DNA from 3 places in the Mycobacterium sp. IDUB_21 genome. Region 1 is predicted to be linked to each of the others. Evidence: riboswitches for the same ligand, from Rfam matches in the RefSeq annotation. Region 1 holds a riboswitch; each other region holds the start of a gene.
The links. A riboswitch is a leader RNA that binds a small molecule or an ion and turns the genes downstream of it on or off. The one in region 1 is predicted to bind magnesium.

Region 1 (7,685 bases):
AGTTGGACCAGCCCCGCCGTACTGGGTTCGTTGGCGCTCGGGGTGGCGCTGCTGGTGCTGTTCTGCGTCATCGAACTGCGGGTGGCCGCGCCGCTACTGGATGTGCGACTGTTCGCGATCCCGGCATTCGGGATGGCAAACGTGGCCGGGTTGCTGTCGGCGGTCGGGCGCGGCGGCCTGCAGTTCATGTTGATCATCTGGCTGCAGGGCATCTGGTTGCCGCTGCACGGCTACAGCTTCGAATCCACCCCGCTGTGGTCGGGTATCTACCTGCTGCCGATGACGGCCGGCTTCCTGCTGGCCGGACCGGTGGCCGGGTTGCTGTCCGACCGGCACGGCGCCCGGCCGTTCACCGTCGGTGGGATGGTGCTGATGGCTGCGACGTTCGTGGCACTGGTCTTGCTCCCGGTCGACTTCGACTACCGGATGTTCGCGGCGCTGGTGTTCCTCAACGGGCTGGGCGGCGGAATCTTCACCGCGCCCAACAGTGCCGTGATCATGTCGAGTGTGCCGGCCGATCAGCGCGGAGCGGCGTCGGGTGTGCGGGCCACGTTCTTCAACGCCGGCACGTCGCTGTCGATCGGCGTGTTCTTCTCGCTGATGGTGATCGGGCTGGCCAACACGCTGCCCGCGGCGATGGGCGCCGGGCTGCAACAGCAAGGCGTGTCGGCTGCGGTCGCCGATCAGGTGGCCAATACCCCGCCGGTGGGCAGCCTGTTCGCGGCCTTTCTGGGTTACAACCCGATCGGCGAGCTGCTGGGGCCCTTCGGCGCCCTGGATCAGCCGGGTGTCGATGCCCAGGCGCTGACCGGGCACAGCTTTTTTCCGCAGCTGATCTCCGGGCCGTTCCACACCGGGTTGGCGGTGGTGTTCGCCGCGGCCGCGCTGATGATGGTGCTCGGCGCGCTGACCTCATGGATGTCGCCGGGGCGCTACGCCGCCGAACCCGTCAACCTGAGGGACTGAAACCCGACGTGCGTTTCGGGCCGGTCGTCGCCGTTGGTGTTGCGGGGGCGCCGGCTTGGAGGGATATACGTTGAATGCGCCTGCAGTGCAGGCATATTCGCGCGGAATCCACCCTGGCCTCAGAGCCGCCGGCATCGCCGCAGAATCAACCAGCCGGGCGTCCGCGCCGGGACGACACGCCCGGGTCGCGATGGAGTTGACCCGTCCGCCGTCCTCGGGCACTATGGAGCCTGCAAGCACCTCGTTAGGTGAGGCGTCTGCACGGACATAGGCCACTGACCCCGAACGTCGAAAGACGCCCCTGGTCAGGACAGCTCCTCCCGGCTTAAGGGTTGAGCCCAAGTGGCTTCCGGCCTGTTTTTCAGGCCAGGACACGCCGTGCAGTGCCAAAGCTTTTACGAGAGGGGTGCGGTCTTCCGACGTTCTGTCGGAGCTGCCTCCAAGCATGCGGTGGAATTGGTACGCACAAGCGTGCCCGCGACCGAGAGGGGGTGAGGGACAAATGAGTTCCGGTGATAGTCCGAGCCGATATTTGACTTCAGTTCCGTCCCCATCCGCACGGTCGCATACCGCCTCCAGCTGAGCCACGATCTGGCCTCCAGTTGAGCGCGTAGCGACGTTACGCGACTAGGAGGCCATCATGGTTGCGATCGCTTACACCGACATCACGACGCCGGCTCCGCGTGCCATCAGCACCGCGAAGAAGCTGGACCGCCGTCCTGCCGCGCCTACTTCAGACCCGGTGGTCGACATGACCACCCGGCTGCTCAGCGGTCCCTTGAACCAGATGTACGCACTCCTGTGGCGCGTCGGGGTTCTGACCGTAAACGACTGAGGTCAGGCGTCTACTCGGCGTCTTCCAGTGCCTCACCGAGGTGCTCGAGGACTTCGCTGCGGTGGTTGTTGGCCAGAATGTGGCCGGCAGCCACCGCGGCAGCCACTGGCCAGTCGATGATTTCGAACGCCGCCAGCAGCGCCAGCCCGCCGTAGTAGGCCAGCTGCTCGGGACGCGGCACCGTTACCTTGCCGAACAGAGGCAACTCGATCGCGAAGCCCTCCGCGTCGCGGATGTGGGCGACCGCTTCCCGTTGCGATGCGGTGCGCCGCGGCTTGTCCGCCATCATGAGCCTCCTGGTGGCGACGGGTCGCCGGATGATCGGGCCGCGGCCGTTCCGCGGCGAGAGTCAGTGTCCCCATTGTGCACAAGTCGCAGCCGCGGCGCGGCGTGGCCGTTCGACATCGGGGTACCGTCGGGCCGGCGCGGCCCGGGCACCATGTACTCGGTGGGCTTGGCTGCGGTGCCCTGCGAACCGGACAGCAGCCTGGGCACCACCGCCGCGCCGACGGTGGCCACCGTCGCCGTACCCAGTGCCTGCGCCCAGCCCAGCGGGCCCAGCGGGGTGCAGCCCAGCAGCTGACTGACACCCGGGATGGTAATCAACGTCCCCATCACGCCGAGCGAACCGACCGCGGTGAGCACCACCAGGGGATCGTGCGAATCGAGCAAGGTCTGGCCCAGCTGGGCGGCGACCAGTGACACCAGGGCGACGGTCGAGGCCCGCTGCTGCCGGCCGGTGAACGACGCCAGCGCCCAGGCGCCCACCGCAGCCGACGCTGTGGTCACCCCGCGCACGGCCACCGTGCGCCACAACGCGTCGGGGTCCGGGCCGCGAGCGGTGGAGGCCGCGGACTCACTCAGCTCGCTCACCGCCAGCGCGGTCGCCGGCAGCGCATCGGTGAGCATGTTCACCAGCAGCAGCTGGCGGGCATTCAGCGGCGAGCGCCCGGTGATGGCGCTGCCGATGATCGCGAAGGCCACCTCGCCGGCGTTGCCGCCCAGCAGCACCGCCACCGCCGCCTGCACCCGCTGCCAGAGCTCTCGGCCCTCGTCCAGGGCGTCGAGCAGCGTTTGGATCTGTCCGTCGAGCAGCACCACGTCGGCGGCGCTGCTGGCCGATTCACTGCCGTGCGCGACGACGGCCATCCCGACGGTGGCGGCCCGGATCGCCGCGGCGTCGTTGGCGCCGTCGCCGACCATCGCCGACACCTTGCCGGTGCGTTCCAGGGTCTGCACGATCTGCACCTTGTTCTCCGGTGACATCCGGGCGAACACCACCCGCTCGGCCACCGCCTGCTCTTGACCCTTGCGGGACAGCGCGTCCCAGTCCGTTCCGCTCATCACCTGCTCGGGGCCGACCTCCAAACCCAGCTCGCGTGCGATCGCGGTGGCGGTGACGGGATGGTCGCCGGTGATCAACCGCACCGGAATCTGGCGGCGGTCCAGCTCGGCGAGCAGTTCGGCAGCCTCGGGCCGCGGCGTGTCGGCGATCCCGAGCAGTCCGACGAAAGTCAGCCCGGCGCGGCAGAATTCGCCGATGTCGTCCGGATCCGGGTCATCGCCGAGGGCTGCCACCTGAGCGGCGGAGAGTTCGCGTCGGGCCACCGCGATCACCCGCAGGCCCTCGCCGGCCATGCCCAAGACCGTTTTGCGGATCGCCGGATCGCCGCCACAGGCGGGCCCCACGACCTCCGGGGCGCCTTTGACGGTCAGCTCGGCGCCGTAGACCGAAGCCGAGTAGCTGCGGCCGGACCTGAACGGCAGGTGGGCGACCTCTCCGCGATCGGGGTCTACCACGTCGGCCGCCACCGCGGCCTCGACGATCGCGGCGTCGGTGGCGTGCACCTGCCGACCGTTGGTGGTCGGGGCGGCCTGGGCCGCGAACGCCAACACCTGATCGGTGGAGTATCCCGGCGCCGGCTTCACCTGCGTCACCCGCAGCCGGTTCTGACTCAGTGTTCCGGTCTTGTCGAAGCACACCACGTCGACTCGGCCGAGAGCCTCGACTGAGCGTGGGACCCGAACCAGCACACCAGATTTGGACAATCTGCGGGCGGATGCCTGCTGTGCCAGGGTGGCCACCAGCGGCAGGCCCTCGGGAATCGCCGCGACGGCGATGGCGATCCCGGACGCCACCGACTGGCGCAGGCCGATCCGCCGGATCATGCCCAAGCCGGTGACCAGGCTGCCGCCGGCCAGGCTGATCCGCCAGGCTCTGCCGGTCAGCAGGCTCAACTGGTGCTGCAACCCGACCGCGGACTGCTCGCCCGCGACCAGGTCGGCGGCCCGGCGACTGTAGGTGTCGGCTCCGGCTGCGGTCACCAATACCAGTGCGGTGCCGGTGATCACGGTGGTGCCCGCGTAGATCATGCACTCCCGGTCGGCCAGATCCGCTCCCGGCGTGGCCTCGACCTGCTTGACCACCGACAGTGATTCGCCGGTCAGCGACGACTCGTCGACCTCGAGGTCATCGGCGTCGACCAGTCGACCGTCGGCCGGCACCACCTCGTGCGAGCGGACTTCGATCAGCTCCCCGGGTTGCAGGTGCTCGGCGATCACGTCGCAGTAGGTCCGGTCTTCGGGTGTGGCGCCCAGGATCACTTTGTGCGCGGGCGCCACCTGGTCGTCGAGCAGGACGCTGAGCCGACGCTCGGCCACCAGTCGCTGCGCGGCGGCCAGCATCGCGTTGCCGCCCAACACCGAACCGACCAGCATCGCGTCGACCGGTGAACCCAGCACGGCGCTGGCCGCGGCCCCCAGGGCCAACACCGGTGTGATCGGGTCGGACAGTTCACCGCGGACGGCCTGGGCGAACTGCCAGAACAGTCGGGGCGGTGCGGTCCGCTGGGCGCCGCGGCGGGCCAGGTCGACTGCCGCGAGCGCGGCCGCCGCCGCGGGAGCGTGGTGGGCCTCAACCGGGATCTCCAAGTCTGGCGGGGGAAGTACCGCCCGGACCTGGTCGACCGACATCGCGTGCCACTCGTGCACGGCCGCCGGGCGGGGCGTCGCGGCGTCCACGGCGCGCCGGGCCAGCCAGTAGCCCGACAGCGCGCCGGCCGCCGCTCCGGTGGTAACCGGGCCCGGCCCGCGACCTCGCACCCCGGGCAGCATCAGCAACGAACCCAGAATCGAAGCACCGGTGGAGATCTCCACGCCACGGCGGCTGGCGGAGCGGGCCGCCGGCAGCGCGTGCAGCACCCGCCACACCGCAGCCAGGTCGGTCAGCAACACGTCGGCACACCACGGTGGAGCACCCTGTCCCGGGAGCATGCCCAGCGCCACGTCGGCCGCTGCCAGTGCCTGCACGGCGGCCGTCGACAGCACCGCGACGTCGTGACCGTCGGCCTGATAGGCGGTCACCGCAGCGGCCAGCGCCTCGTCCACCGACGCCCCGTCCAGCGGACGGATGTCATCGAAGATCGGCCGCAGTTCGCCGAGCATCTCAGCCTCGATCGAGACCACCTCGACGTCGGCCTGCCGGGCTTCGGTCACCACCGCGGCGGCCAGCGGCAGCAATGCGGGCTGGAACGACGCCTGCACGCCGGCGCGCGGGCCGACCCGATGCCAGCCGGGTTTGAGTCCGGCGTCGCTCAACCGGGCTTGGGCTTGCACCCACACGGCGCGCAGCTCGTCGTCGTCGGCACCGCGCACCTGCATCACCCGCAGGGTTTCGCCGCACAGCACCCGCGGGTCGATGACCACGGTGTCGACCCGGTCCAGCTCACGCAGGCTGCCCGGCCGCAACACCACCACTCCGTGCTGATCGGCCAGACCGCGGCCCAGAGTCGCCGCGAACGATTCCCGCGCGGTGCGGGTCGCCTTCGGCGCCATCACCGTCGCGGCGGTGCCGGCCAGATCCGGGCTGCGGGTCGCCGCCCAGATCACCCCGGCGCCGGCGGCCTGCACCACAGAGGTCCGGTCCAGATGCCGTTCGATCGGACCCGGCGGGCGGGGTGCCGGCCGCCGCGGGGCGACCACCGGCGGATGCTCGGCGTACTCGGCGAGCTCCGGTTCGCGGCGGCGCCAGGCGCGCTCGGCGGCACGTTCCTCCCCGGCGCGCATCGCCTCCACCGACAGGTCCACCGCCAGCGAGGTGGGCGCGGCGTTGAGGGTGTGCACGGTGGCACTGGCCAGCGACAACAGCGCGTCGGTGGCCTGTTTGCCGATGTTGTCCTCCAGCAGTGCCCGCAGGCGCGGCTGGTAGTTGACGACGGTGACGCCGGCTTCCAGTCCGAGCGGCAGGCCCGGCAGGCGCAGCAGCCGGCCCACGGTCGCCAGGCCAAGACCTGCGACGTTGGCGCCGACCGTCAGCGCACGCAGCATCTGCGTCATGCCGTCGCCGGGCAGGCTGGTGGGCGCGCTGCGCTGGCGGGGGGATACCCGCCGGTACTGGATCTCGACGTCGGTGACCACCCGCAGCAGCTCGCGCATCGACACCACGCCGGGATCGGCCGAGTCGAGACCGACCACCAGGCGCGAAAGCGGGTGGTTCAGCCGGACCGAGGTGACCCCCGGCAGGCTCCGGGCGGCGGCCAGCACCGTGGTCGCCACCTCGTCGCCGGCGGCTCCGTCAAGCCCGCGAACCTCGACCCAGGCCCGCTCCGGGCTGCGAAAGCAACGCCGGTTCAGGGCTGGGCCGGTGTCGTGAGCTGGGCTGAATGTGCCAGCCACTCCGGCTGCGGTCTGGACCGATGCGCCGACCAGGGCGGACGTGAGTTGGACACCGAAGTTCGCTGCGCGCAGCGCAGGAGAGTGCCTGATGGCACGACCTAAATCCACTCGGGCCCGATCAGTGGCGCGCGCGAGCGCTGCTGCTGCGGGGCGACCGCGCTGTTGACTTCTTGGGCTGCGGGCTGCGCCGCGAGGCTGCCGAGCTCCCTGAGCCCGCCGGCTTCACCGACTTCAACGGCCGGGCCGCCGAGGTCTTCGAAGTCCCCGAGGTCTTCGAGGTCCCCGAGGTTGAAGCCTTCGCCGGAGCCTTCGCCTTCGCCTTCGACGGTGCACTGCCATCGGACCGGTTCAGCTGCCTGAGCACCAGTGCGGTGCCCCCCACCGCCACTAGGAGTGGCCATTCGACCAACCCGGCGACGCCGAGGGCGCCCAGGGTCAGTGCGGCTGCGGGGGTGGAGTGGCTTCCGGTGCTCAGACCGCGTTGCGCGCCGCCGGCCGCGCCCTTCAAGCCGCCGATCGCCCCGTTGAGTGCAGCCCCGCCGATCGCGCCGGCCGCCTCGGTGGTCATGGTCGCCGCGCGGGTTGCCGCCCCGGCCACCTTCCGTACCGTCACTGCGACGGCGTTCATGGGTATTCCCTGCCCTTCAAATGAGCAAATTGGTTAACCCGATCCATCCTATGCGCATTTCGGCGGACCCCGCCGAATCCACAAGGAATTCATATAACTGGGGTTGTGCGAGCCGGTTGAATGTCCACCAGTACCGGCGCGTGGTCGCTGGGCGACTTGCCCTTGCGTTCCTCCCGGACGATCTCGGCGTGTGAGACCCGGGTCGCCAGCGCGGGGGAGCCCAGGATGAAGTCGATGCGCATGCCCTGCTTCTTCGGGAACCGCAACTGGGTGTAGTCCCAATAGGTGTAGACGCCCGGGCCGGGCGTGAACGGCCGCACCACGTCGAGGTACTGCGCCTCGGACAGCGCGCGGAACGCCGTGCGCTCCGGCTCGGAGACGTGCGTCGCGCCGTCGAAGAACTCCATGCTCCACACATCGTCGTCCTGCGGGGCGACGTTCCAGTCGCCCACCAGCGCGATCGGCGCCGACGGGTCGTCGCGCAACCAGCCTTCGGCGGTATCGCGCAGCGCGGCAAGCCATTCCAGCTTGTAGACGTAGTGCGGGTCATTCAGGGCGCGTCCGTTGGGCACATACAGACTC
Region 2 (7,685 bases), on a different contig from region 1:
CCGATCTCGCTGTTCGGGATCGGTGGAATCCCGTACCTGCTGGCGATCCAGTGCGTGCTGCTGCCGATGAACGGGGCGAACGTGGTCTCCTCGGTCAACCGGGCGATGGGGCCCAAGCCCTGGCTCCCGGAGCCGTTACCGGCTCAGGCGCTGGCCGGGGCGCGGCTGGCCGGCACGCCGATGCCGACGGTGTCGGCCGGGTTGGGCAACGGCGGCTCGATCGGACGAATGTCGGTGCCACCGGGCTGGATCGCCCAGACCCCGACCGCGAAGGCCGTCGCCGCGGTGTTCCCGGAGGCCGGCCCGCAAGCCGTCGCGGCGATTGCCGCCGAGGGTGAAAGCGGGCTGGCCGGTGACCTGGCTTTGGGTGGCCTGGCCGCACGGGCCATGAGTGTCACCGGGGGAGCCGCCGGACGCGGAGTCGGCGGAGCGACCGGACTGGCGGCGGCGAGCAAGCCCAGTAAGCCGAGCAAGGCGACCATCATCGTGATTCCCCCCTCAGCAGAGGACTGAAGCGCGGTGCCGGGCATGGACTTCGCAGCGCTGCCACCGGAGATGAACTCCGCGCTCATGTATGCCGGCCCGGGGACCGGCCCGATGCTGGCTGCGGCCAGCGCATGGCGGGGGGTGGCCGGAGAGCTCGGCGCGGTGGCCTCGTCCTACCACGCGGTGATCGCCGAGCTCATCGGGCAGAGCTGGTTCGGTCCGGCATCGCAGTCGATGGGGGCCGCGGCGACGCCGTACGCGGACTGGCTCAGCACCACCGCGACAGCGGCCGAACACACGGCGAGCCGGCTGATGCTGGCCGTGAGCGACTTCGAGCAGGCGTTCGCCGCAACGGTGCCACCCCAGGTGATCGCGGCGAACCGCAGTCAATTGGCGGCTCTGACGGCCTCGAATGTGGTCGGGCAGAATGCGATGGCGATCGCGGCGACCGAGGCCGAATACGAACACATGTGGTTACAGGACGCGATGGCGATGTACGGCTACGCGGCCCGCTCGGCAGCCGCGACGGCGGTGCAGCCGTTCACCGCGCCGCCACCGGTCACCGATGGGGCGGCCGGACAGGCTGCTGCGGTCACCCAGGCCACTGCGGGTGGTACCCAGAACCAGCTGTCCCAACTGCTGAACGCCATTCCGCGGGCACTACAGGGGCTCTCCGGCTCCGGGGGTGCGCAGGCCTCGCCGGCCGATGCACTGGCCTCGGCGCAGAGCACCGACCCGGTGGCGCAGGGCGCCTCCTATATCGAGATGTTGACCCGATCGATCTTGCCCGCCAACGACACCAACATCTCGGTGCTCTACGGCATGGGGCAGTATGCGCGCAACCTCAACACCGACCTCGACATCTCCCAGGCGACCGGCGGCCGGGCCGGATTCGGTTCCGGCACACCGGCGCTGAGCGCCGCTGAATCGACGGCTCCGGCCGGCGGCACCCGGCCGCCGGTGGCAGCGAGCACCGGGAACGCGGGCGTGGTCGGCAAGCTCGCGGTCCCACCGGCCTGGACCGAATCGGTGCCCGAGGCGACGACCACCGCGGCCGTGGCACCCGGCACGGCCCCGGTGCCCGCCGCCGCGGCACCCGCAGGACATGGTGCCGGCGTGGCGGGTGCTGGTCTGGCCGGTCTGGCCGCCGGGCGGTCTGGCCGCCGGCGGGGACGCGGTGACCGGGGGGAGGCGAACAGCGAGCGGATCGCCGACCAGCTCACCGGCGCAGGAGAGGTACGACACTGGCACGTCGAGCCGGGCGGACTCAAGAGCCTGCTGGGTGAGGTTGCCGGGCAACCCGGTGTCCACGAGGTCTATTTCGACACCGCCGAGCAGGTGCCGCCCGACACCGGACCGCAGCCGGGCCGGGGGTGATCGGAATGGATTTCGCCGCGCTGCCGCCGGAAGTCAATTCCGGACGCCTGTATGCCGGCCCGGGCTCGGGGCCGATGCACCTCGCCGCGACGGCGTGGGCTCGGCTGGCCACCGAGACCGGTTCGGCCGCCGGGGCTTACCAGTCGGTGCTGACCGGCTTGACCGACGAGGGGTGGCTGGGACCGGCCTCCGAGTCGATGGCCGCCGCCGCCACACCGTATGTGGCCTGGCTCAACGCCACCGCGGCGTCGGCCGAGCAGGCCGCCGCAGGCGCGACCGCGGCCGCGACCGCCTTCGACGAGGCCTACGCGGGGGTTGCACCGCCGCCGGTGATCGCGGCGAACCGCAGCGCGCAGTCGACGCTCGTCGCGACGAATGTGCTCGGGCAGAACAGCGCGGCAATCGCGACGCTGGATGCCGAGTACGCACAACTGTGGGTCCAGGACGCGATCGCGATGTACGGCTACGCGGCCCAGTCGTCGGCGGCCACCACGCTGACCCCGTTCACCCAACCGCCGGCCACCACCGACCCCTCGGCATCGGGCCGGCAGGGGGCGGCAGTCGCGGCGGCCACCGCCGGCAGCGGGCAAGCTCAGCTGTCGCAGCTGATCGCCGCGGTCCCGCGGGCGCTGCAAGGACTGGCGCCGGCGGCGGCCTCGCTGCAACCCGCAGCGGACACCAGCACGCTCACCCTGTCGCAGCTGGTCTCCTACTTCCTGATCCTGCCGAAGAGCATTGTGCCGTTCAACGATGCGATCAAGACCGTCCTCTACGGCTTGATCCAGTACTCCCGCAACCTCAATACCGACCTGGATATCGCCGCGGCCACCGGTGGCAGGGCCGGGTTCGGTTCCGGTGCAACGGCGTTGGCCGCGGCCGAAGCATCCGTACCGGCCGGCCCCGGACCGGTGTCGGCCGGAGCGGGTAACGCGGGCACGATCGGCCGACTCAGCGTCCCACCGAACTGGGTGACGACTGCACCGGTGGCCAAGATGGCTGCCGCCGCCTTGCCGGGTACCGGACTGGCGGCGGCACCCGCCGCGGCGGCCGCCGCCGCGCAGATTCCGACCGGTGTGTTCACAGACTTGGCCCTGGCGAGTCTGGCGGGACGGGCACTCACCGGGGCCGCGCCGCGGAGTCATCCCGCCGCGGCGATGAACGGCCATGCACAGAGCCGGCTGGAACGCCTGGTCACCGAGCTGGCCGGCACCACCGACGTCCAGCACTGGCACGTCGACCCCAGCCGCCTGGACAGCCTGCTGGAAGAACTCGCCGAGCAGCCCGGCGTGCATGCCGTGCACGTCAAACCGGACGGTCGCAGCGGCCCCGGTCAGGATCGGCAGCCCAGCTGATGCCGGTGCGATTTCTGGCCGAAGACAAGCTGATTCGCAGTCGGCGCCGGCCAATCTCCGCCAGGAGGCCCGCGACCCGCCGCGCCTGATTGACCCGGCCCGCCGGCTGGTGCACTATGGTTAAGCAAGCACCTCGTTAGGTGAGGCGTCTGCACGGATACAGGCCACTGACCCCGAACGTCGAAAGACGCCCCGGGTCAGGACAGCTCCTCCCGGATTAAGGGTTGAGCCCAAGTGGCTTCCGGATCTGCGTACTTTGCGCAGGTCAGGACACGCCGTGCAGTGCCGAAGCTCTGACGAGAGGGGTGCGGTGTCTGTCCGGCTGTTTCCGGGCGACTTCACCTCTTTGTGCACACGTGCAGGCACCCCCGCGTGCCCAGGCCCAGAGGAGGTGAGAGCGACATTGAGTCCGAGTGATAGTTCCTATCCGAGATCGGCGGTCGTCTCCCTCAATCTCGGTACTGCTTTCACCATCTGATTCTCACCGGCGCTGAACTCGTCGTCTGGCGTGACTTTCGTTCGCGGAATACGCCAGGCTTCGGCATGTCCTGAAAACGCTTGGTAACTCGGCCTTTTCGTCGAGCAGCGATTTCGGCCGACATGCCCGGCTCCGGCATGTCGCCATGACCGGCTGACCCGATCTTTCGTTCCTCTGACCTACGGATGCAACGCGTATCGGGATATCGACGTGCCTGCACACCCGCAACAAACCCAGTCATCTGGAAAAGCCACTGATCAAAAAGGAGCAATGCCATGGACTTCGGAGCATTTCCGCCGGAAATCAACTCAGCTCGTATCTACACCGGGCCCGGCGCGGGACCGATGATGGCCGCCGCGGGGGCCTGGGACATGATGGCCGCCGAACTCGGTTCGGCCGAGGCCGCCTACCAGTCGGTCATCAACGGACTCATCAGCGAAGGCTGGATGGGGCCCGCTTCCAATGCGATGGCCGCCGCGGCAGCGCCCTACGCGGCGTGGATGGGCACCACCGCCACCCAGGCCGAGCAGGCCGCCGCCCAGGCCAAGGCGGCCGCTGCGGCGTTCGAGGCGGCGTACGCGATGACGGTGCCGCCGCCGCTGATCGTCGCGAACCGTTCCCAGCTCGCGCTACTGGTGGCCACCAACGTCCTGGGCCAGAACGCCGGGGCGATCGCGGCAACCGAGGCGCACTACAGCCAGATGTGGGCCCAGGACGCCTCGGCCATGTACGGCTACGCGGCGGCGTCGGCGGCGGCCACGAAGGTCACGCCGTTCAGCTCGCCACACGAGGTGGCCGACCCGTCGGCGCAGGGCACCCAGCAGGCCGCGACCGCCCAGGCCACCGGTACGGCGGCTGCTTCGAACGCGCAATCCACACTGTCCCAAGCGATCACGAACACGCCGCAGACATTGCAGGGTCTTGCGGCGCCGCTGCAACCGCCAACAACGGGCGCCGAGGGGATCAGCACGGGCGATCTGACCAATGGATTGACCAACCTGATGAGCAGCTCGTTCAGCCCGATGAGCGCGGCCGGGATCTCCGGCTTCGCCGCCGACATGGCGGTGGTACGTGGTGCTGCGATCGCTGCGGGTGATCCGCTGGGCTTGGGCGCGATCGACCCGTTCACGCCGATGCTCGGAGCACTGGGCGGCGGACTCGGCAGCGGGATGCACGGCCTGGGCGCCGGGTTGGGCGGTCTGGGCACCGCCTCAGCGACGATGAGCCAGGCGTCGATGGTCGGGGGACTGTCGGTGCCGCAGGCGTGGGCTGCGGCCGTCCCGGCCACCGGTCCCGCCGGCGGCGTCGCGGCTACCGGGTGGACTGTGGCCACGCACGCCCCCCAGGCGGGCGCGGCCGGGATGCCGGGCGTGCCGATGGCCGGCGCCGGGCAGGGCCGCAGCTACGGATTCGCCGCCCCGCGCTACGGCTTCAAGCCCACGGTGATGGGTCGGCCGGTGGTCGCCGGTTAGGGCGTGTGACAGGGTTAGCTCATGCAGACGCTGAGCGTCGCCGAGTTCACGCTGCGACTGGCCGTCGGGCTGGGCTGCGGTGCGCTGATCGGGCTGGAACGGCAGTGGCGAGCCCGGATGGCCGGGCTGCGCACCAACGCGCTGGTGGCCGCCGGCGCAACGCTGTTCGTGCTGTACTCGATCGCCGCCGGCGACACCAGCTCCACCCGGGTCGCCTCGTATGTGGTGTCGGGGGTGGGGTTCCTCGGCGGCGGGGTGATTCTGCGGGAGGGGTTCAACGTCCGCGGTTTGAACACCGCGGCCACCCTGTGGTGCTCGGCCGCCGTCGGCGTGCTGGCGGCGGCCGGGAACCTGCTGTTCGCGGTGATCGGTACCGGTGCGATCGTCGGCACCCACCTGTTGCTGCGGCCGCTGGGCCGGCTCATCGACCGCGACCAGCACGTCGAGGAGGACGAACCGCAGTCGCCCTATCAGGTGCAGGTGATCTGCCGCCCGAAGTCCGAGAAGTATCTGCGCGCCCAGATCGTGCAACACACCGCCGGCAACGACCTGGTGCTGCGCGGGATCCACACCGGCCCGGCCGCCGGCGACAACATCGCGCTCACCGCATCGATGATGTCGGACAACCGGGCGCCGGCCCGGCTCGAACGCCTGGTCGGCGAACTGTCCCTGCAGCCGGGCGTCTACGCGGTGCACTGGCACGCCGAGGACCAGCTTGTCCTGCCGCCGTCGGCGGCGGACTGACGCGGGCCGGTCAAAGGCCGGTCAAAGGCCGATCAGCGGCCGGGGTCCGGCCGGTCCTGCAATACCGGCGCGGCCGCGGCCAGCAGCTCCGTCCGGTCGCCGCCGGCCGGCGGGTAGATCCGGTGGGTGTTGATCACCCGCTTGGTGGCCTTGGCGGCGTCCCCGTGCGCCACCAGGGTGCGTTCCCAGCCCTGCGTGTAGACCGCCCCGGCCGGACCGAGGTCGACAACCGTGACGTACCAGGGAATCCGCAACCGCAACATCGGCTGACCGAGCAGTTCACCGACGACGTTGTAGCCGGCGTAACGCCCCATCGGCCGGCCGTGCTGGCACGACATCACCGACAGGTGCTCGTCGTCCATCCGCGCCGCGGCCACATCTCCGGCGGCGAACACCGCGGGCACCCCGACCACCCGCAGGTAGTCGTCGACCGGCAACCGGCCGAACCGGTCGAGCGGTACCGGCAGCTGCGAGGTCAGCGGGCTGGCACGCATGCCCGCACACCAGATGACCGTTGCTGCCGCAAGCACCTCACCGGAGGACAGCGTCACGTGGCGGGCACCCACCTCCGTCACCCCGACACCGGTTCGGATCGCGATGCCGTTGTCCCGCAATGCGGTTTCGATCACCGGACGTGCCGAATCGCCCATGTCCGAACCGACGTGGTCGTTGTGGTCGACCAGCACCACCCGCGGTGCGGCGGCGGGCCCGAAGATCGCGGCGAGCCGCCGCGGCAGTTCGCAGGCCGTCTCGATACCGGTCAACCCGGCCCCGACCACCACCACGGTGGCCGCCTCGGGGCCCGGCGCACCGGCCGCCAACCCGCGCAGGTGGCGATCCAGTGCGGTGGCGCCGTCGAAGGTGTCGACGTCGAAACCGAACCGGGCCAGGCCCTCGATCTCGGGTTCGGCCACCCGACTGCCCGAGGCCAGCACCAGGGCGTCATAGCGGTACGTCGTCCCGTCCGATGTGGTGATCCGGTGTGCGACGGTGTCGATTCCGATCACCTCCGCGACGACGTGCCCAATGCCTACCGGGTCGAGCAGACCGGCCAGCGGGATGCGGCAATCGCGAAGGTCGGCCTCATAGTTGCGCACCCGGATGTCGTGAAATGGGTTGTGGCTGAGGACGGTGATGTCCACCGTTGCAGGGGCCACCCCGAGTTCGTCGAGTCGGCGGGCGGCACCGAGTGCGGCCCACAGGCCGGCGAAACCGGACCCGATGACGATCACGTTGGGCATGGCTGCCAGTCAACACCAGTGCACGGCGGCGGAAGCGGGCTCTAAACTGCTAGCACGGAGGTGAACCACGGTGGATGCGATCGCTGGTGTGTGGTCGGTGTTGCCCGCGCAGATGCGTGACCCGGTGCTTTTCGCCATTCCGTTCTTCGTGCTGCTGCTGACCCTGGAATGGCTTGCGGCCCGCAAGCTCGAAGATCTCGAACGCGGGTCCTACCGCGCGAGGGACGCCTGGACGAGCATCTCGATGGGATTGGTCTCGGTGGCCACCACCGCAGGCTGGAAGCTCATCGCGCTGCTCGGCTATGCGGCGATCTACACCTACCTGGCGCCGTGGCAGCTGTCGCCGAGGCACTGGTACACCTGGGTGATCGCGATCCTCGGCGTGGACCTGCTCTACTACTGCTATCACCGCGTGGCGCACCGGATCCGGCTGATCTGGGCGACCCACCAGGCGCACCATTCCAGTCAGTACTACAACCTGGCCACCGCGCTGCGGCAGAAGTGGAACAACAGCGGTGAGATCCTGGCGTGGATC
Region 3 (7,685 bases), on a different contig from region 1:
GTCCGGCGTGGCCGGAACGGACCAGTGCATTGCCGGGACGCAAGAAGCCGGGCTGCTGTAATCGGCGGACTGCGCGCACCACGCCCGACGGGATCACACGCTTGAAGAAGATGCCGGCGTCGAAGGCTCCGCGCACCTCGCTGACATAGGACCGTGGGAGGCCAAACCGGATAAGGCCCTGGCTCACGTCGACGAGGTCGGCCCGGCGAACGGCTTCTACCAGTGGCGCATAGGGACGGGACGGACCGTAACCGGCCAGCCGATGATGCTGGGCGATGATGAGCGCCAACTCGTCCGACCACGCCTCGCGGCCGGTCTTCTGAAGCCATGAGTCCTGCGCCTCGATCGACGGCACAAGATAGTCGATCGTGTCGAATGCGGCCAGGTCGTGAAACGCTGCGGCGATCGCCAGCTTGTCGTCGCGGTCGGGGCCATCCGGTGTCAGCGCGCGGGCAAAATTGATGATCCGATACACGTGCGCTTTGTATGCGTCCCAACCGATGTCGTCACCCCCAGCTCGGTGGCGGTGAGACTCGAGGATGTCCTCGGCCAGCGGCACGCTGTGGACGATCTTCGGCACAGTCACAACGCCACCCTAGCGCTGGCACGGCGCGCCTGACAGAGGCGCTCTAAACCTTCTTGACCACCTCTACGCCGAATTGTTCTATCGCCTCCAGCGCGTGGCCGAGGCTGTCACCGGGCACGGCGACCTGAACCCAGGTGACCCCGACATCGGTCAGACACCCCAGACCGTCCAGGTAGGCGCTCGCGTCGAAGTCGTCGTACCCGAGACGGCCGCCGGCCAGATTCGAGAAGCAGATATCGATGGTGGCCCAGTCTCGGCCCGCGTCGTCGCAGCGTCTCTTCAAGTCTTCGATGCCTGCTGCCAACGCCTCGGTGGAATCCATCGCGGCGGTGCGGGCGGTGCTGGCCAGACCGGCCGGCGCGGCGAACGGCGCCCATCCGTCGCCCCGGGTGGCGACCCGTTGCCGCGCCCTCCCGGTGTTTCCACCGATCCAGATCGGCGGACACGGACTGCTGACCGGGCGTGGATGCGCGGTGATTCCCCGGGCACGGAAGTGCCTGCCCTCAAACGAGACGTCGTCGCCGGTCCAGATGGCCCGGATGACGTCGAGGCTCTCTTCGACCAGCGCGGTTCGCTCGTCGAAATCGACGCCCAACGCTGCGAATTCGCCTTTGAGATAGCCCACGCCGACGGCCAGGGTGAACCTGCCGCCGGAGAGTAGATCCAGCGTCGCACCCGATTTCGCGACAACGAACGGGTTGCGGTACGGAAGGACGACGACGTTCGGTATGAACCGGATCTTGCTCGTGTGCGCGGCTGCGAATCCCATTGCCACGAAAGGGTCGAGGCTGTCGTGTCCGCCGGCGTCGAGCCAGCGTTGGGTCGGCGCCGGATGGTCGGTGAAGCCCATGGCGCCGAAGCCGGCGGCTTCTGCAGCCCTTGCAACGGTGCTGACTCCCTGCGGGGAGACCAGTTCCGGGTCGCATGGATGAGTGATGATCGGATAGGTGAACGCGAACCTCATACGGTTCCTTTCAACTCTGAGACTCCTGCCGCGGCGGCCCGAGCATGTAGTCGCCACTGACCGGATGGTGATACCACCCACCCGCCGCGTGCGTTCCGCCGTCGACGTGCAGCGTCTGGCCGGTCACATAGGAACTCAGGTCACCGGCCAGGAAAACGGCGGCGCCGGCCATTTCGTCGACGTGGCCGGGGCGTCCCATCGGGATCATGTGATGCGCGTTGGCCAGCATCTCGGCCGAGCCGACGCGCTCAATACCTTCGGTGAGGGTGAGGTCCGGGGCCAGGCAGTTGACCCGGATGCCGTGCGGCGCCAATTCCAGCGCCGCCGTTTTGGTGAAGTTGATGACGCCCGCCTTCGCCGCGGCGTAGGCCGCGTAGCCGGGCGCGGCACGGGTGCCCTCGATGGTGGCGATGTTGATGATGCTCCCCGACGCGCCGTGCCGCACCAGTGCGGCGGCAACGCGCTGGGTGCAGAGCAGAACCTGGGTGAGGTTGGAGCGGATCAGCGTGTCCCACCCCTTCGTCGTGGTTTCCAGCAGCCCCGACGCAAACACGCCGCCGGCGTTGTTGACCAGGATTGTCGGTATACCCACCGTCGCAATGGTTCTGGCCAGTGCCGCGTCGACTTGCTCCTCGTTGCGGACGTCGGCCGCGCAGGCGAGGCCCCCGACCGTCGTCGCAGTCTTCTCTGCGGTCTCGGGATCCTTTTCCCAGATCACCACCCGGGCACCGAATTCGGCGAAGGTCTCGGCAATGCCCCGGCCGATCCCGGAACCACCGCCGGTGATGACGGCTACGCGGCCGTCCAGGGCCGAAGCATCCTTGCGCAGAACCATTAGCCACCTCCCGGTGTTGACGTACGGGTCAGCTCGACGATCGGCCGGACGAGGACTTCTTGGGCGGTGCTGGCCACGTGGCGGCCGGCGGCGTCGACGACGGTCCCGTGCACCACAGCGCGGTGGCCGGCGGCGGCGACGGTCTGCTGGGTGTAGAGATGCCACTGATCGAAGCGCACCGGACGGTGCAGCCAGACGGTGTGGTCGAGGGTCAGGCCACGATGGGTGGCATAGCCGACACGTTGGGGGTGGGCCCGAAAGGCCGTGTCCACCAGCAGGTAGTCGCTCGCGTAGGCGAGCATGGCGGCGTGTGTCGCCGGCCCGCCGTCGACCGCACGGGGCAGGCGCATCCACAAGGTGCGCGGACCACTCGCCTGGGTGCCACCGAGGAATATCGGCGCTTCGGCCATGCGCATTTCCAACGGTGGCGGCGTATCGATCCACGTGCTTGCCGAGCCGGCCAGGTCCGCCGGCGCCTGCTGCGCCCAGTGCTGCAGCAGCGGAAGAGCTTCCGGTGCCGTCACCGACCCCTCGACGGTGACGGCCTCGGAGCTCTCGGGATTGGCGTCGAAGGACACCATCGCGGTCACCAGCGTCCGGCCTGCTTGCTCTACGACGACGTGGCGTGCCGACATCGAGCGCCCGTCGCGGGTGCGGTCGACGACGATGTCCAGCGGCGCGGACGAGTCGCCGGGACGCACAAACATTGCATGGATCGAATGCGGAACGAGCGCGGTGACTGTGGCGGTGGCCGCGGACAACGCCTGGGCGACGAGCTGACCGCCGAAGATTCGGCCGAACCTGCCGGGTTCGCTGCCCGCCCGAAATCGATCGGCGCCCACCGGTTGCAGCGCCAGCACCTGCTGCAGCTGGTCGAGTGCGCCGAGCGTGGCGGCTTCCAACGGGCTACCGGAGCCGATGAGGGGTCCGGTGAAGTCCGGTCGGGCGGATGCTTCGGGCATCGGCGTCGGCCTCACCGCATCCTCCTCGCCGTACGCTGCCGGCGCGCGCGCTCGGGGCCCAATGGGAGAACCGGCTTGTGGACTGTCGGTCCATTTAAGTAAAACGTTTGACTTAGGTCAAGTGAGCGATGTTCACTGACTCCCATGCCGACACCGGTGCACAGCCCGCGGTCCGCCCGCACCGACAGCACACGGGAGGCCCTGTTATGCGCGGCTGAACGGCTGATCGCCGAGCGCGGAGTCGAGGCCGTGACCCACCGCCAGATCGTCGTAGCCGCCGGCCAGGGCAACAACGCCGCGGTGGCCTACCACTTCGGCACCAAGAAGGATCTGGTGCGCGCCATCGAAGCCAGTCACGCCGGGCACATCGAAGAGCTGCGCACCACCCGGATCACGGCCACCGGTGATTCCGCCGAACTGCGCGACTGGGTGGGTTGCCTGGTGCAGCCGCTGACCGATCACCTGGCGTCGCTGACCGGGCCCACCTGGTATGCGCGATTCGCCGCCCAGGTGATGACCGACCCCACGTATCGCCGAGTGGTCGCAAAGAGCGCCCTGGAGTCGGAGACGCTGCGCCGGGTCATCGACCGCATCGGCCAGGGCGTCCCCGACCTGCCCAAACACGTTCGCGTTGAACGCAAGATCATGATGCGCACGATGCTGCTGTATACCTGCGCCGAAATCGAACGCGGATTCGCCGAAGGCAGCAAGGGGCCCCGCCCGGACTGGCCGGGCGCCAATCAGGGCCTTGTCGACGGGATCACGGGTCTGTGGCAGGCCCCGATCACGGGTCGGTGACAGCCAGGCGGTGCTGGATCGTCGCTGTGGCATTGCCAACCCGGACGTCCCGGGGTTCACTTGCTGCTTCAGTCGGCTTGATTCGGCCTGCATTGTGCGCGTGAATAGTTCGCTCCCACACAACCCTCAGCTACTTCGTACGAGTCGCACCGATTGCCGCGCTGCTGGCATGGTGTCGTCCGAACGTTGCAGGCACGCAGGTCGTTTCGACACACATTTCGCGATTTCAGATGCACGGACTGCGCAGTGACTTGTCGCCTATCAATGAAATATATTGGCACTCAGTTGCTTTCAAACGTACCGACGACTGTCGACCGGGCCATCGACACGCTGGTAGCGCAGCATTCGAGTTGACTCCCCGCGCGGTTGATGCCACCATGGCCGCGAACGCACCTCGCTAGGTGAGGCGTCTGTACGGATACAGGCCACTGACCTCGAACGTCGAAAGACGCCCAGGGTCAGGACAGCTCTTCCCGGCTTAAGGGTTGAGCCCAAGTGGCTTCCGGCTCATGGCCGGATACGCCGTGCAGTGCCAAAGCTCTGACGAGAGGGGTGCCGGCCGGCTGATCTGTCGGTCCGGCTCACCCGCTGTGCACACCGCAATGGCATCCGCGTGTGCCCTGGCTCGGAGGAGGTGAGAGCGACATTGAGTCTTAGCGATAGTCCTTATCCGAGTTCGACGAGCATTTCGTTCAACTCCGGCCCCGGCGCCACTTCCACCCTCTGAATCGGTTTGCGCCGTTCCGCAGCAGCGCTGTCTGCCCTCAGGGACCAGCGCGGTATCTGCGCGCGAATTTGATGGTGTAACGGTGCAATTCGTCATGTCTTCTTGAAGGAGAGCTTCGATGTCTTTTGTGTCTGCACTGCCCGAAGAACTGACTGCGACAGCGGCTGACCTGCGCGGTGTCGGCGATGTGTTAGCTGCGCAGAGCGCCGCCGCCGCGGCGCCGACCACTGGCGTGGTTCCGGCCGCCGCCGACGAGGTCTCTGCGCTGACCGCCGCTCAATTCGCCAGACACGCGCAGATGTACCAGGCGATCAGCAAGCGGGCTGCTGTGGTGCACGAGATGTTCGTGAACACGCTGCAGCGCAGCGCCCAGTCCTACGCGGCGACCGACGCTGCCAACGTTATCTCGGTTTACTGAAAGGTTTTTGGGTGATGGATTACGGATCGCTTCCACCGGAGGTCAATTCGGCGCGGATGTACGCCGGACCCGGGTCCGGGCCGATGCTCGCCGCCGCGTCGTCCTGGAACCTGCTGGCAGCAGAATTGCGTTCGGCGGCAAATTCTTTCGAATGGCTGGTAACGGGTCTCGCCAGTCAAGGCTGGTGGGGGCCCTCCGCGTCGGCGATGATGGCCGCAGCCGAGCCATACATGACGTGGATGAGCGTGACCGCCGAGCAGGCTGAGCAGACTGCGGCGCAGGCCTATTCCGCCGCCGATGCCCATGCGTCGGCCTACGCAATGACGGTGCCGCCGCAGGCCATTGCGACCAACCGTGTGCTGATGACGGCGTTGGTCAAGACCAACGCTCTGGGACAGAACACCCCCGCTATTGCGGCGACCGAAGCCCGCTACGGTCAGATGTGGGCACAGGATGCGGTCGCGATGTACCGCTACGCCGCCGCGTCGGCCACCGCCACACAACTGAGCCCATTCCCCGCTGCGCCGGAAACCACCAGGTCGGAAGGGGAAGACGGGCCGGCCGGCGCCAGTCCCGACGCCGCCAAAACGCACTCTCAGGTGCCGAACGCCTTACGGAACATGGCCTCACCGGCGGACGGTACGCGGCCGTCGGATCCCGATTGGCACTGGACGAAATTCTTCGACGGCCTCTTCGACGGAACGTGGGGCCACGACGACGGGTCCGGCTTGAATATCAATGCCCAGTTGTGGAACACGATTGCCGCAACCGGAATCTTCGACCCTGGCGGGAACATCGAGGGCATGTCGGGCCTGGCCACGCTCGGGTTTCTGGCACGAGGTATGGATGGAGGCGCAGTTGCCCTTTCCCGTGGCGGGCTCGACGCCACGCCAGGCATGACACTGGCGTCCACGGCAACAGCCGGGGCGGAGAGCGCCGGCCGCGCTGTCGGCGGCGCAGGCTCCCCGGTGTCGGCCGGCGTGGGCCGAGCCACCCTGGTCGGATCGTTGTCCGCGCCGCCCAGCTGGGCAGCCGCTACCCCGGCGGCTGCTCCCACCGCCGGAACGGGCAGCGGCTGGACAGTCAACCCGGAGAGCAGGTCGATGACCGCGATGCCTCCCCCGGTGCCCTCGGGTGGCGGCGGGCGCAGCGGCGGTTTCGGTACGCCGCGCTATGGCGTCAAGCTCACCGTCATGCCGCGTCCCACCGTGGTCGGGTAGGCATGCCGATTGCGCATCGACTGGCGTCCCTCGCAACAAAGACGGAACGGAGTCGCCGCCGTGCGGTGCGTGCTCTAGGCGGCGCTCTCCAGCTTGCCTTGGCATACCCGCGCTGCGGCGACAACCGCCACCAGGGCCATCGTGAACCACGCCGTCGCAGAGGATGTCTCGTAGATATCAGACAATGGCACAGACCTGCCGCCCTGGATTGTCGCCGAGGCATCACCAACGCGCAGCATCTCGAGGTTCACCTGCAGTGCCAGTCCGAACCAGATGACCGCCGGTGCCAACAGAACCGATCGGGCCGACGCGGCAGGTACCCGGCGCCACCGCCGCTCGACCAACGAGAACATCTGGAACAGCACCCATCCCGTGATCACCCAACCGAAATAGTTGCTCAGCGGAACTCCGAGGGCGCCACTCGGTGACGCATAGGAGTACAGGCCGCGGGCATAGGCCGTGATCGGATCGATCACCAAGTCGTATCCGCCGAGGATCAGGGTGGCGACGACGGGCGTCACCACCACCTGCAAGCGGCGGTTGGCGTACTCGCCCACGATCACCCGGGCCAGCATCCACGCCAACCAGGCCAGAACCACCCAACCGAGCACCACCACGAACGGCACCCCGAGCAATCGGGGTCCTTCCAGGTGATGAACGTAGGAGCCGAAGGGAAAGCCGGTCGCGACACTGCACGCCTCGAATCCGAACGACACGACCAGCGCGATGGTGAAGTAGCCAATGACTCCGACCGGCTTGTACAACGTGAGCGTATGGAACAACACGAACGCGGCCAGTGCGCCGCCCGAGACAGCCTCGGCGGCAGCATGTATCGGGGATCCGGAGCTCAGCGCGGCCGTCATCGTCGCGGCGGACCACAGCGCAACGATGCACCAGCCGCCAAACATCTGCCACCGAGCGCGCGTCGACACAGACGCATCGTATACAGCACCCCGGCGCGCGCGGGCGATAGATCGAGCGGGCACGGCGAGGCTACACCGTTAACAGCAGCCACATTGTTAACATCGGCCGATGCAGGATTTCCCGAGGACCGACCAGCCTCGGCGCCCTATTTCCCGTCGTGACGCGCTGCGGTACGCATCCGCGGCGGCGCTCGCCGGGCTCGCTGCGGCGGGCGCGGGGGCCGGCGCACCCACGGCGTCGGCCGCCGCTCC

Region 2: linked by a shared signal. The riboswitch ahead of ACZYY4_RS10750 (PPE family protein) and the one ahead of ACZYY4_RS08250 (Rv1535 family protein) in region 1 are both predicted to bind magnesium.
Region 3: linked by a shared signal. The riboswitch ahead of ACZYY4_RS12700 (PE family protein) and the one ahead of ACZYY4_RS08250 (Rv1535 family protein) in region 1 are both predicted to bind magnesium.

What each region holds. Positions count from the first base shown of each region.
Region 1 is NZ_JBVAXQ010000004.1:211,634-219,318, reverse strand. Features, by position in the region: gene ACZYY4_RS08255 (MFS transporter) at 1-966, shown strand, start outside; M-box (ykoK) riboswitch at 1,200-1,379, shown strand; gene ACZYY4_RS08250 (Rv1535 family protein) at 1,607-1,801, shown strand; gene ACZYY4_RS08245 (hypothetical protein) at 1,812-2,090, opposite strand; partial or broken gene ACZYY4_RS08240 (HAD-IC family P-type ATPase) at 2,242-6,583, opposite strand; gene ACZYY4_RS08235 (hypothetical protein) at 6,594-7,103, opposite strand; gene ACZYY4_RS08230 (exodeoxyribonuclease III) at 7,193-7,685, opposite strand, start outside.
Region 2 is NZ_JBVAXQ010000005.1:331,007-338,691, reverse strand. Features, by position in the region: gene ACZYY4_RS10765 (PPE family protein) at 1-513, shown strand, start outside; gene ACZYY4_RS10760 (PPE family protein) at 529-1,863, shown strand; gene ACZYY4_RS10755 (PPE family protein) at 1,869-3,215, shown strand; M-box (ykoK) riboswitch at 3,341-3,527, shown strand; gene ACZYY4_RS10750 (PPE family protein) at 3,969-5,165, shown strand; gene ACZYY4_RS10745 (MgtC/SapB family protein) at 5,187-5,909, shown strand; gene ACZYY4_RS10740 (NAD(P)/FAD-dependent oxidoreductase) at 5,942-7,150, opposite strand; gene ACZYY4_RS10735 (sterol desaturase family protein) at 7,221-7,685, shown strand, end outside.
Region 3 is NZ_JBVAXQ010000007.1:141,916-149,600, reverse strand. Features, by position in the region: gene ACZYY4_RS12725 (HD family phosphohydrolase) at 1-580, opposite strand, end outside; gene ACZYY4_RS12720 (LLM class F420-dependent oxidoreductase) at 630-1,550, opposite strand; gene ACZYY4_RS12715 (SDR family NAD(P)-dependent oxidoreductase) at 1,561-2,385, opposite strand; gene ACZYY4_RS12710 (acyl-CoA thioesterase) at 2,385-3,347, opposite strand; gene ACZYY4_RS12705 (TetR/AcrR family transcriptional regulator) at 3,492-4,145, shown strand; M-box (ykoK) riboswitch at 4,532-4,704, shown strand; gene ACZYY4_RS12700 (PE family protein) at 4,991-5,290, shown strand; gene ACZYY4_RS12695 (PPE family protein) at 5,305-6,510, shown strand; gene ACZYY4_RS12690 (carotenoid biosynthesis protein) at 6,585-7,442, opposite strand; gene ACZYY4_RS12685 (DUF1906 domain-containing protein) at 7,543-7,685, shown strand, end outside.